Regions from separate parts of the Pseudacidovorax sp. DMC4 genome, predicted to be linked through region 2. Evidence: predicted binding sites of a transcription regulator. Region 2 holds the regulator's gene; the other holds the start of a gene.
What was found. Region 2 encodes HrcA, which represses chaperone genes, less so after heat shock. Its sites were predicted from a motif close to TTAGCACTCNNNNNNNNNGAGTGCTAA; they were not measured.

Region 1: the regulator HrcA is predicted to act here: its motif matches at 1,776-1,802, upstream of groES (co-chaperone GroES).

What each region holds. Positions count from the first base shown of each region.
Region 1 is NZ_JBQUYR010000005.1:284,801-289,214, reverse strand. It holds gene ACT54X_RS11945 (TonB-dependent siderophore receptor) at 1-891, opposite strand, end outside; gene ACT54X_RS11940 (hypothetical protein) at 1,081-1,476, opposite strand; gene groES (co-chaperone GroES) at 1,885-2,175, shown strand; gene groL (chaperonin GroEL) at 2,205-3,845, shown strand; gene ACT54X_RS11925 (NADP-dependent isocitrate dehydrogenase) at 4,032-4,414, opposite strand, start outside.
Region 2 is NZ_JBQUYR010000003.1:270,820-275,233, forward strand. It holds gene recN (DNA repair protein RecN) at 1-658, opposite strand, end outside; gene ACT54X_RS07805 (NAD kinase) at 659-1,558, opposite strand; gene hrcA (heat-inducible transcriptional repressor HrcA) at 1,655-2,668, shown strand; gene ACT54X_RS07815 (Crp/Fnr family transcriptional regulator) at 2,731-3,507, opposite strand; gene ACT54X_RS07820 (adenosylcobalamin-dependent ribonucleoside-diphosphate reductase) at 3,613-4,414, opposite strand, start outside.

The DNA of each region.
Region 1 (4,414 bases), on a different contig from region 2:
GCGGTCGGTGGGCAAACGGCCATTCGGGTTGGGCAGGATCGTGCCCTGCCACGGGAAGAACTGCGACGAGCTGCCGCTCTTGTCCTGCTGCCACAGGCCCTGCAGGGTCAGCGACGTCATGGCCGTGGGCCGCCAGGTGAGCGAGGGCGCAAGCAGTTGCCGGTCGTCCGGCACATGGTCGACCTGCGTGTCGGACTTGCGGGCCACGGCGATCAGCCGATAGGCCAGCGTGCCTTCGGCATTCAGCGGGCCGGTCAGGTCGGCCTGCAGCTGGCGGCGGTTCCAGCTGCCCAACTGCACGCCCACTTCGCGCTGCGTCTCGAACAGCGGCCGCTTGCTGACCATGTTGACCACGCCCGCGGCCGTGCCGGCGCCGAAGAGCATGCCGGAAGGTCCGCGCAGCACTTCCAGCCGCTCGAGCGTGTAGGGGTCGGTGCGGGTGGTGCTGGTGTAGTAGCCGTAGGCCTGCTTGAGGCCGTCGAGGTAGACGTCCGGCGTCGAGCCGCGCACGCGCACGGCATCGTTGCGCGAGTCCAGGCCGTAGGCGTCCGAGCGCACGCCAGCGGCATAGCCCAGCGCGTCCTGCAGGTTCGTGGCGCCCTGGTCCACGATCTGGTCGCGCGTCACGATGGTCACGGATTGCGGCGTCTCGGCCAGGGGGGTGTCGGTCTTGGTGGCCGTGGCGCTGCGCGTGGCGCGGTAGCCGATGACCGGCGAGGTGGCGGTCTCGGCCGGTGCCTCGGCATCGACACGCACCGTCGGCAAGGTGTTCGCAGCCGATGAAACCGCGGGTACCTGGGCCGAGGCTGCGGCCGTGCTCAGCAGAAGTACCCAGGCACTCTGGACCACCCCTGGGCGGCGCGGAGACGGCAACGATGCGTCGAAAGGCATGGACAAGCGATCCTCATAACAATACAACTGAGAACAATTTTTATTCTAAGTTGACGTGATGCTGACGCTGCGGCATGGGCTGGCGCCGCCTGTGGGAATGCATGGTGGCCGCCATTGAAAAAGGCGCCCGCAGGCGCCTATGAAGGAAGACACGGGCCGGCCCCTCTGGCCTCCCCGCGCAGGGTGGGCTTATTCAGCGCCTTGCTGGGCAGCGCTCGTGTTGCCGCGGATCGCCCAGGTGGTACCGCCGACCACGGTGCTCGGAGCGATGCCGGCGAAGAAGCGCTGGTCGCCCCGCGAGCCGACCTGCACGTTCTGGTCGGGCGCATGGGCGGCCGCAACGGCTTCGGCCTGCACTGAGGCGCGCAGGCGCGGCGAGCTCATCACCGGCGTGGTGTGGGCCAGGGCGCCTTCGGCGTAGAGATCGGGGCCATGGGCGGCAGCGACACCCTGGGTCTGCACTTCGGCGCGGCTGAGGTTGGAGTTGAACTGGAGCACGCCTTCGTATTCCTCGGCATGAACGGCACCGGCGGCGGCGAACAGGGCGAGCGCGGCGGCAGCGAGGGTCTTGGAAGTCTTGGTCATGATGTTGTCCTTTTCTGTAGCGAGGATGGGTCACCCACTGAGAGCCTGCGGGGCGACGGGTCGTCGCCGAGCGGTGGCGGCGCTTGGGGTTTCATCGGCGCCGTGGAATGAATGATGCGCCCGCAAAGCCGCGTTACTGCGTGCCAAGCCGTGGCCGGAACGTTTCCATCACGCGAACAATTAATGGATTCAACAGCCCCGATTGTTCGCAACGAATAGTCAAGTCCTGACTTGCCGGCTGCCGTCCAGACACGCTGTAGGCCCGCGCCCTGTTGAAACGCCGCCAAAAGTCCTTATGATTAGCACTCGCTGGCGGTGAGTGCTAACAGCACCGGCGCCAAGTGGATGGCAGGGCCTCGCTGCCCCGCCGCACAACCCTCATTCCGTCCCTCTTCCAGGAGATTCCTAATGAAACTTCGTCCTCTGCACGATCGCGTGATCGTCAAGCGCGTTGAAAGCGAAACCAAGACCGCCTCGGGCATCGTGATCCCCGACAACGCCGCCGAGAAGCCGGACCAGGGTGAAGTCCTCGCTGTCGGCCCCGGCAAGCGCAACGACAAGGGCGACTTCGTCGTCCTGAACATCAAGGTCGGCGACCGCGTGCTGTTCGGCAAGTACTCCGGCCAGACCGTCAAGGTCGATGGCGAAGAGCTGCTGGTCATGAAGGAAGACGACCTGTTCGCGGTCGTCGAGAAGTAATCAATCCCCGGATCTAGGAGAAACACAAAATGGCAGCAAAAGACGTGGTCTTCGGCGGCGACGCCCGCGCACGCATGGTCGAAGGCGTGAACATCCTCGCCAACGCCGTCAAGGTGACCCTGGGCCCCAAGGGCCGCAACGTGGTGCTCGAGCGCTCCTTCGGCGCCCCCACCGTGACCAAGGACGGTGTGTCCGTGGCCAAGGAAATCGAGCTGAAGGACAAGCTGCAGAACATGGGCGCCCAGCTCGTGAAGGAAGTGGCCTCCAAGACCAGCGACAACGCCGGTGATGGCACCACCACCGCCACCGTGCTGGCCCAGGCCATCGTGCGCGAAGGCTCCAAGTACGTGGCCGCCGGCCTGAACCCGATGGACCTGAAGCGCGGCATCGACAAGGCGGTCGCCGCTCTGGTCGAAGCGCTGAAGAAGTCCAGCAAGGCCACCACGACCTCCAAGGAAATCGCCCAGGTCGGCTCCATCTCGGCCAACAGCGACACCGACGTCGGCCAGATCATTGCTGACGCGATGGACAAGGTCGGCAAGGAAGGCGTGATCACCGTCGAAGACGGCAAGAGCCTGGCCAACGAGCTGGACGTCGTCGAAGGCATGCAGTTCGACCGCGGCTACCTGTCGCCCTACTTCATCAACAACCCCGAGAAGCAGGCCGCACTGCTGGACAACCCGTTTGTCCTGCTGTTCGACAAGAAGATCAGCAACATCCGTGACCTGCTGCCCACGCTGGAAGCCGTGGCCAAGGCCGGCCGTCCGCTGCTGATCATTGCCGAAGAAGTCGACGGCGAAGCGCTGGCGACCCTGGTGGTCAACACCATCCGCGGCATCCTGAAGGTCGTGGCCGTCAAGGCACCTGGCTTCGGCGACCGCCGCAAGGCCATGCTGGAAGACATCGCCATCCTGACCGGCGGCAAGGTCATCGCTGAAGAAGTGGGCCTGTCGCTCGAGAAGGTGACCCTGGCCGACCTGGGCCAGGCCAAGCGCATCGAAGTGGGCAAGGAAAACACCACCATCATCGATGGCGCCGGTGCCGCGGCCGACATCGAAGCCCGCGTCAAGCAGATCCGCATCCAGATCGAGGAAGCCACCAGCGACTACGACCGCGAGAAGCTGCAAGAGCGCGTGGCCAAGCTGGCCGGCGGCGTGGCCGTGATCAAGGTCGGCGCTGCCACCGAAGTCGAAATGAAGGAAAAGAAGGCCCGCGTCGAAGACGCCCTGCACGCCACGCGTGCCGCGGTGGAAGAAGGCGTGGTGGCCGGTGGTGGCGTGGCCCTGCTGCGTGCCAAGCAAGCCGTCGGTGACATCAAGGGCGACAACGCCGACCAGGACGCCGGCATCAAGCTGATCCTGAAGGCCATCGAAGCGCCCCTGCGCGAGATCGTTGCCAACGCCGGTGGCGAGCCGAGCGTGGTCGTGAACGCCGTGCTGCAAGGCAAGGGCAACTACGGCTTCAACGCCGCCAACGACACCTATGGCGACATGATCGAGATGGGCATCCTGGACCCGACCAAGGTGACCCGCACCGCCCTGCAGAACGCCGCTTCCGTGGCTGCCCTGCTGCTGACGACCGAGTGCATGGTCGCCGAAGCGCCGAAGGACGAGTCCGCAGCGCCTGCCATGCCCGGTGGCATGGGTGGCATGGGCGGCATGGACATGTAATTCAAATCGAGCGCGCTGCTGCGCGCTCGATTTGGCTCTGTTCAAGTCAGATCAAAAAGCCGGGCAGAGCCCGGCTTTTTTCATGGGTGCCCGCCTGCGCGCTGCTTCGGCGGGGCGAAAAAAAGCCGTCGCATGCGACGGCTTTCTCGTTGATGGGCCGGGGCTGCACTGCAGCCCGGAACCCGATCAGGCAGCGACGCTGGCCAGGTCCTCGTTGAAGGTCTTGCTGGGGCGCATCACGGCTTCGGTCTTGGCCGGGTCGGTCTTGTAGTAGCCGCCGATGTCGGCCGGCTTGCCCTGCACCTCGGCCAGTTCGGCGACGATCTTCTGCTCGTCGGCGGCCAGCTTCTCGGCCAGGGGCTTGAACTTGGCCGCCAGCTCGGCGTCCTCGGTCTGCTCGGCCAGGGCCTGGGCCCAGTACAGCGCGATGTAGAAGTGGCTGCCGCGGTTGTCCAGCTGGCCGGTCTTGGGGCTCGGACCCTTGTTGTTGTCCAGCAGCTTGCCGGTGGCGGTGTCCAGCGCCTTGGCCAGCACCTTCGCCTTGGCATTGCTGTTCTTGATGCCCAGCT
Region 2 (4,414 bases):
GCGACTGTGCGTTGGCCAGCCGGGTGTGCTGGCTGGAGAGTTCTTCCCACTCGTCGGCGCCGGGCGCCAGCTTGTCGACCTCGCCGATCTGCCACTGCAGGCGTTCGCGCTCGCGCAGCAGGCTTTCCTGCGCATTGCGGGCGGCTTCCAGCGCAGTGCCGGCCTGGCGCCAGTTCTGCCAGGCGGTCTCCAGTGCGGCGGTTCGGACCCCGGCATAGGCGTCCAGCAGGCCGCGCACGGCATCGGGGCGGGTCAGGCTCTGCCACGCATGCTGGCCGTGGATGTCCAGCAGGTGCGCGCCCAGTTCACGCAGCTGCGTGGCGGTGGCCGGGCTTCCGTTGATCCAGCCGCGGCTGCGGCCCTGGGTGTCGACGGTGCGGCGCAGCAGCAGGGTGTCGCCGGCCTCGAAGCCGCCTTCTTCCAGCCAGGTGCCGAGCGCCGGGTCGGCGTCGAATTCGGCGCTCACATCCAGCCGCTCGGCGCCTTCGCGCACGGAACCGGCGTCGGCCCGGTTGCCCAGCGCCAGTTGCAGGGCGTCGATCAGGATCGACTTGCCGGCGCCAGTCTCGCCCGTGAGCACGGTGAAGCCCTCGGCCAGGTCCAGGTCGAGCGCGCGGACGATGACGAAGTCGCGCAGGACGATGCGTCGCAGGGCCACTCAGGAGCCTCCTTCGTTCCAGTGAAGTTTCTTGCGCAGGGTGTCGAAATAGCTCCAGCCGCGCGGATGCAGGAAGCGCACCCTGTGCTCGGAGCGCCGCACCAGCACCTGGTCGCCATGGGCGAGGGAGGCGAGGGACTGCATGTCGAAATTGGCGCTGGCGTCGCGCCCGCCCACCACCTCGACCGAGATCTCCTCGGCGTCGGGCAGCAGGATCGGCCGGTTCGACAGCGTGTGCGGCGCGATCGGCACCATCACCCAGCCGGGGATGGAGGGATGCAGCATCGGCCCGCCCGCCGACAGTGCGTAAGCGGTGGAGCCGGTAGGCGTGGCGATGATCAGGCCGTCGGCACGCTGGTTGGCCACCAGATGCCCGCCGACCGAGACGCGCAGCTCGACCATGCCGGAGGTGGCGCCGCGGTTGACCACCACGTCGTTCATGGCCTGGGCGGTGAACACGACCTCGCCGGCGCGCATGACCCGGGCCTGGATCAGGCTGCGGTGGTCTTCCTCGTACTCGCCGGCCAGCATCGGCGTGAGTGTGGCCTCGTAATGTTCCAGCGGGATGTCGGTGACGAAGCCCAGGCGGCCGCGGTTGATGCCGATCAGCGGCACGCCGTAGCGGGCGAGCTGCCGGCCGATGCCCAGCATGGTGCCGTCGCCGCCGACGACCAGGCCCAGGTCGCACTGCTCGCCGATCTCCTGCACCGTGAGCAGGGGCCAGCGGCCCGCGCGCGGCACGCCGTCCTCGCCGCATTCGGCGCTGCTGCGCTCGAGCACCACGACGCAGCCGCGCGACTCCAGGAACGCCGCAATGCCCTCGATGACAGCATCGCGCTCGCGCGCCGCCGTCGCCTGGTACTTGCCGATGAGCGCCACATGGCGGAAGGGTGCGTGCATGGGGACAAATTACATCACGACACCGGAGGCGTCCCACCGCCTGGCAAGGCCTTGTCCGCCGCCTAGGGATCGCGGGCCGCGGGGTATCATTTGCCGATGCTGGACGACCGCGCCAAGCTGCTGCTCAAGACCCTGGTGGAACGCTACATCGCCGACGGCCAACCCGTCGGCTCGCGCACGCTCTCGCGCGCCGCCGGTCTCGAGCTTTCCCCCGCCACCATCCGCAATGTGATGGCCGACCTCGAGGACCTGGGGCTGATCGTCAGCCCCCACACCTCCGCCGGCCGCATTCCCACTGCGCGCGGCTACCGGCTGTTCGTCGACACCATGCTCACGGCCCAGCGGGCCCAGTTGCAGTCCACGCCGCCGAGCCTGCCGCCGGACCAGCCCCAGAAAGTGATCGCCAGCGCGGCACAGCTGCTGTCGAACCTCTCCCAGTTCGTGGGCGTGGTGATGGCGCCGCGGCGCACGACGGCCTTCCGGCACATCGAATTCCTGCGGCTGTCGGAGCGGCGGCTCCTGGTCATCATCGTCTCGCCCGACGGCGACGTGCAGAACCAGGTCATCTTCACCGACCGGGACTACACCCAGTCGGAGCTCATCGAAACCTCCAACTACCTCACCGCCCACTACGGTGGCCTGTCCATCGAGCAGGTGCGCGACCGTCTCAAGGGCGAGATGGACGGCCTGCGCGCCGAGATCGCCTCGCTGATGCAGGCGGCAGTGCAGGCGAGCTCGCAGGCGTTTTCGCAGGCACAGGAAGAAGTCATCATTGCCGGCGAGCGCAACCTGCTGGCCGTGAGCGACTTCTCCAGCGACATGGGCCAGTTGCGCCGTGCCTTCGAGTTGTTCGAGCAGAAGGCCGAGCTGATGCGGTTGCTGGACATGTCCAGCAAGTCCGACGGCGTGCGCATCTTCATTGGCGGCGAAAGCCAGGTGGTGCCGTACGAAGAGCTGTCGGTCGTCAGTGCCAACTACGAAGTCAACGGCGAGGTGGTCGGCACCCTGGGCGTGATCGGACCGACCCGCATGCCCTATGACCGCATGATCCAGATCGTGGACATCACTTCCCGCTTGGTCAGCAACGCGCTGAGCCACAACAACAAGTAGCCGTTCGGCGCCGCGCCGACATGGCGTAGAGAGACGGGGCACGCCGTTCGGACGACCGCGGATCAGCGCGCCGGCGCTTCCCCCGCCAGCGCCTGCAGCGCCGGCACGTCGCGGATCAGTACGACGTAGCCATGCATCTCGATGCATCCCAGTTCCACCAGTCGCCGGAAGCAGCGGGACAGCGTGGCCTGTGCCATCACCAGCTGGCGCGCAATGGAGCGCTTCTGCACCGGCAATCGCACCGAGCGGTCCTTGCCGGCGGCTTCGAAAGGTTCGCGCAGCAGCCAGGCGGCCAGGCGCCCCAGCACGTCCTTGGTGGCCAATTCGTGCCGCCCGTCCGTCAGTTGGCGGATGCGCTCGGCCATCACCAGGCCGACGGCGCGCTGAAGGGCCGGATCCTGCCGAGCGGCTTCCAGCAGGTGCTCCAGCGGCAGTGCGGCCAGGGTGACGCGAGCCGGACACACGGCTGACTCGATCCAGTCCGACTCCAGCCAGGCGGAGGCGAGATCCAGCCACTGGCCCGGGCCGAGAACGCGGTTCTCGACCAGACCCCCATCCGCACCAATGCGGCCGACCACGATGCGGCCTTCGGCAACGAGCCACCACGACGGTGGATGGTTGTCCGGCATGGCGGCGATGGCGCCCTTGGGCAGCACATGCAGGCGCAGGGCGCCGGCCAGCCGCTCCAGCGTGGCCGGTGCTGGCTCGCAGGGGGCGAAGGCGCCGCGCAACAAGGGCACGCCGGACAGGACGACCGGCCGCCGCCCGGTGGCGGCTTTCCAGCGCCGCGCTTCGGGGCGCGGTGCGTCGGAGGTCAGGGAAGACAGGGCCGGCAGCATGAAAGGTCGGGGTGGCGTCAGGTGGTCGATGCCCGACTCTGCCCACGATGCGACCGCGCTGCCTTGAGCCAGCGCAAGGGTTGGCGGATCGGCCGCCGCCCGCCATCAGCCGCACAGTCCGGTGAAGCCGCAGGCGGTACAGAAGCTGCAGCCATCCTTGCGGATCAGGGTGGCGTTGCCGCATTCGGGGCAGGCGGCGCCGGCCATGGCCTGCTGCACGCCCGGCGCTGTGACGGCAGGGGCGGCCAGGATGCCCATCTCCTGAAGCGGAAAGCCTTCCTCGTCCAGCACACCGAGCATGGCGTAGCGATGGATCACCAGCCGCGCCAGGTAGGCCACGGTCGAGGGCCAGGTCTGCTGCCGCCGCACCTTCGGATCCAGGCTGGGCACGAAGGCCATGAAGTGGCCCAGCGGCTCGGCATAGCTCAGCAGCTTGCGCAGCTTCATGCCAATCCATGCCGGGTCGATCACCCGCATGTCCAGCGACAGCACGCGCGCCAGTCCGTCGAGCGCGCGCGGATAGTTGCCCGAGAAGCCCAGGGCGCAGGGCCGGGTGTGGGTGGCGCCGCTGGGGCTGGGCAGCAGCACCTCCTTGAGCGTGAGGGTGAAGGCTTCGCCCGTGGCCGGGTTCTCGATGTCCACGGCCCAGGCCAGCGTGCCGGAGGGGCCGGTGTGCGGCTCGTCCAGGCTGAACAGGGCGTCGAGCACCGGCGTGCCGGGCGCGGGCGGGTTCCACAGACCCAACTGCTCGCAGCGCCAGCGCAGCACGGCGGCGGTGGCGGCAACCACGCCGGGGAATGTGCGCACCTCGCCATGGGGTGGGAAGGGCATGTCGAAGGGGCGCTCCTCCTGCACGGTGGCCAGCGCGTCGAGCTTGAGGCGCACCCATTCGGCGTCGCGCGCCCGC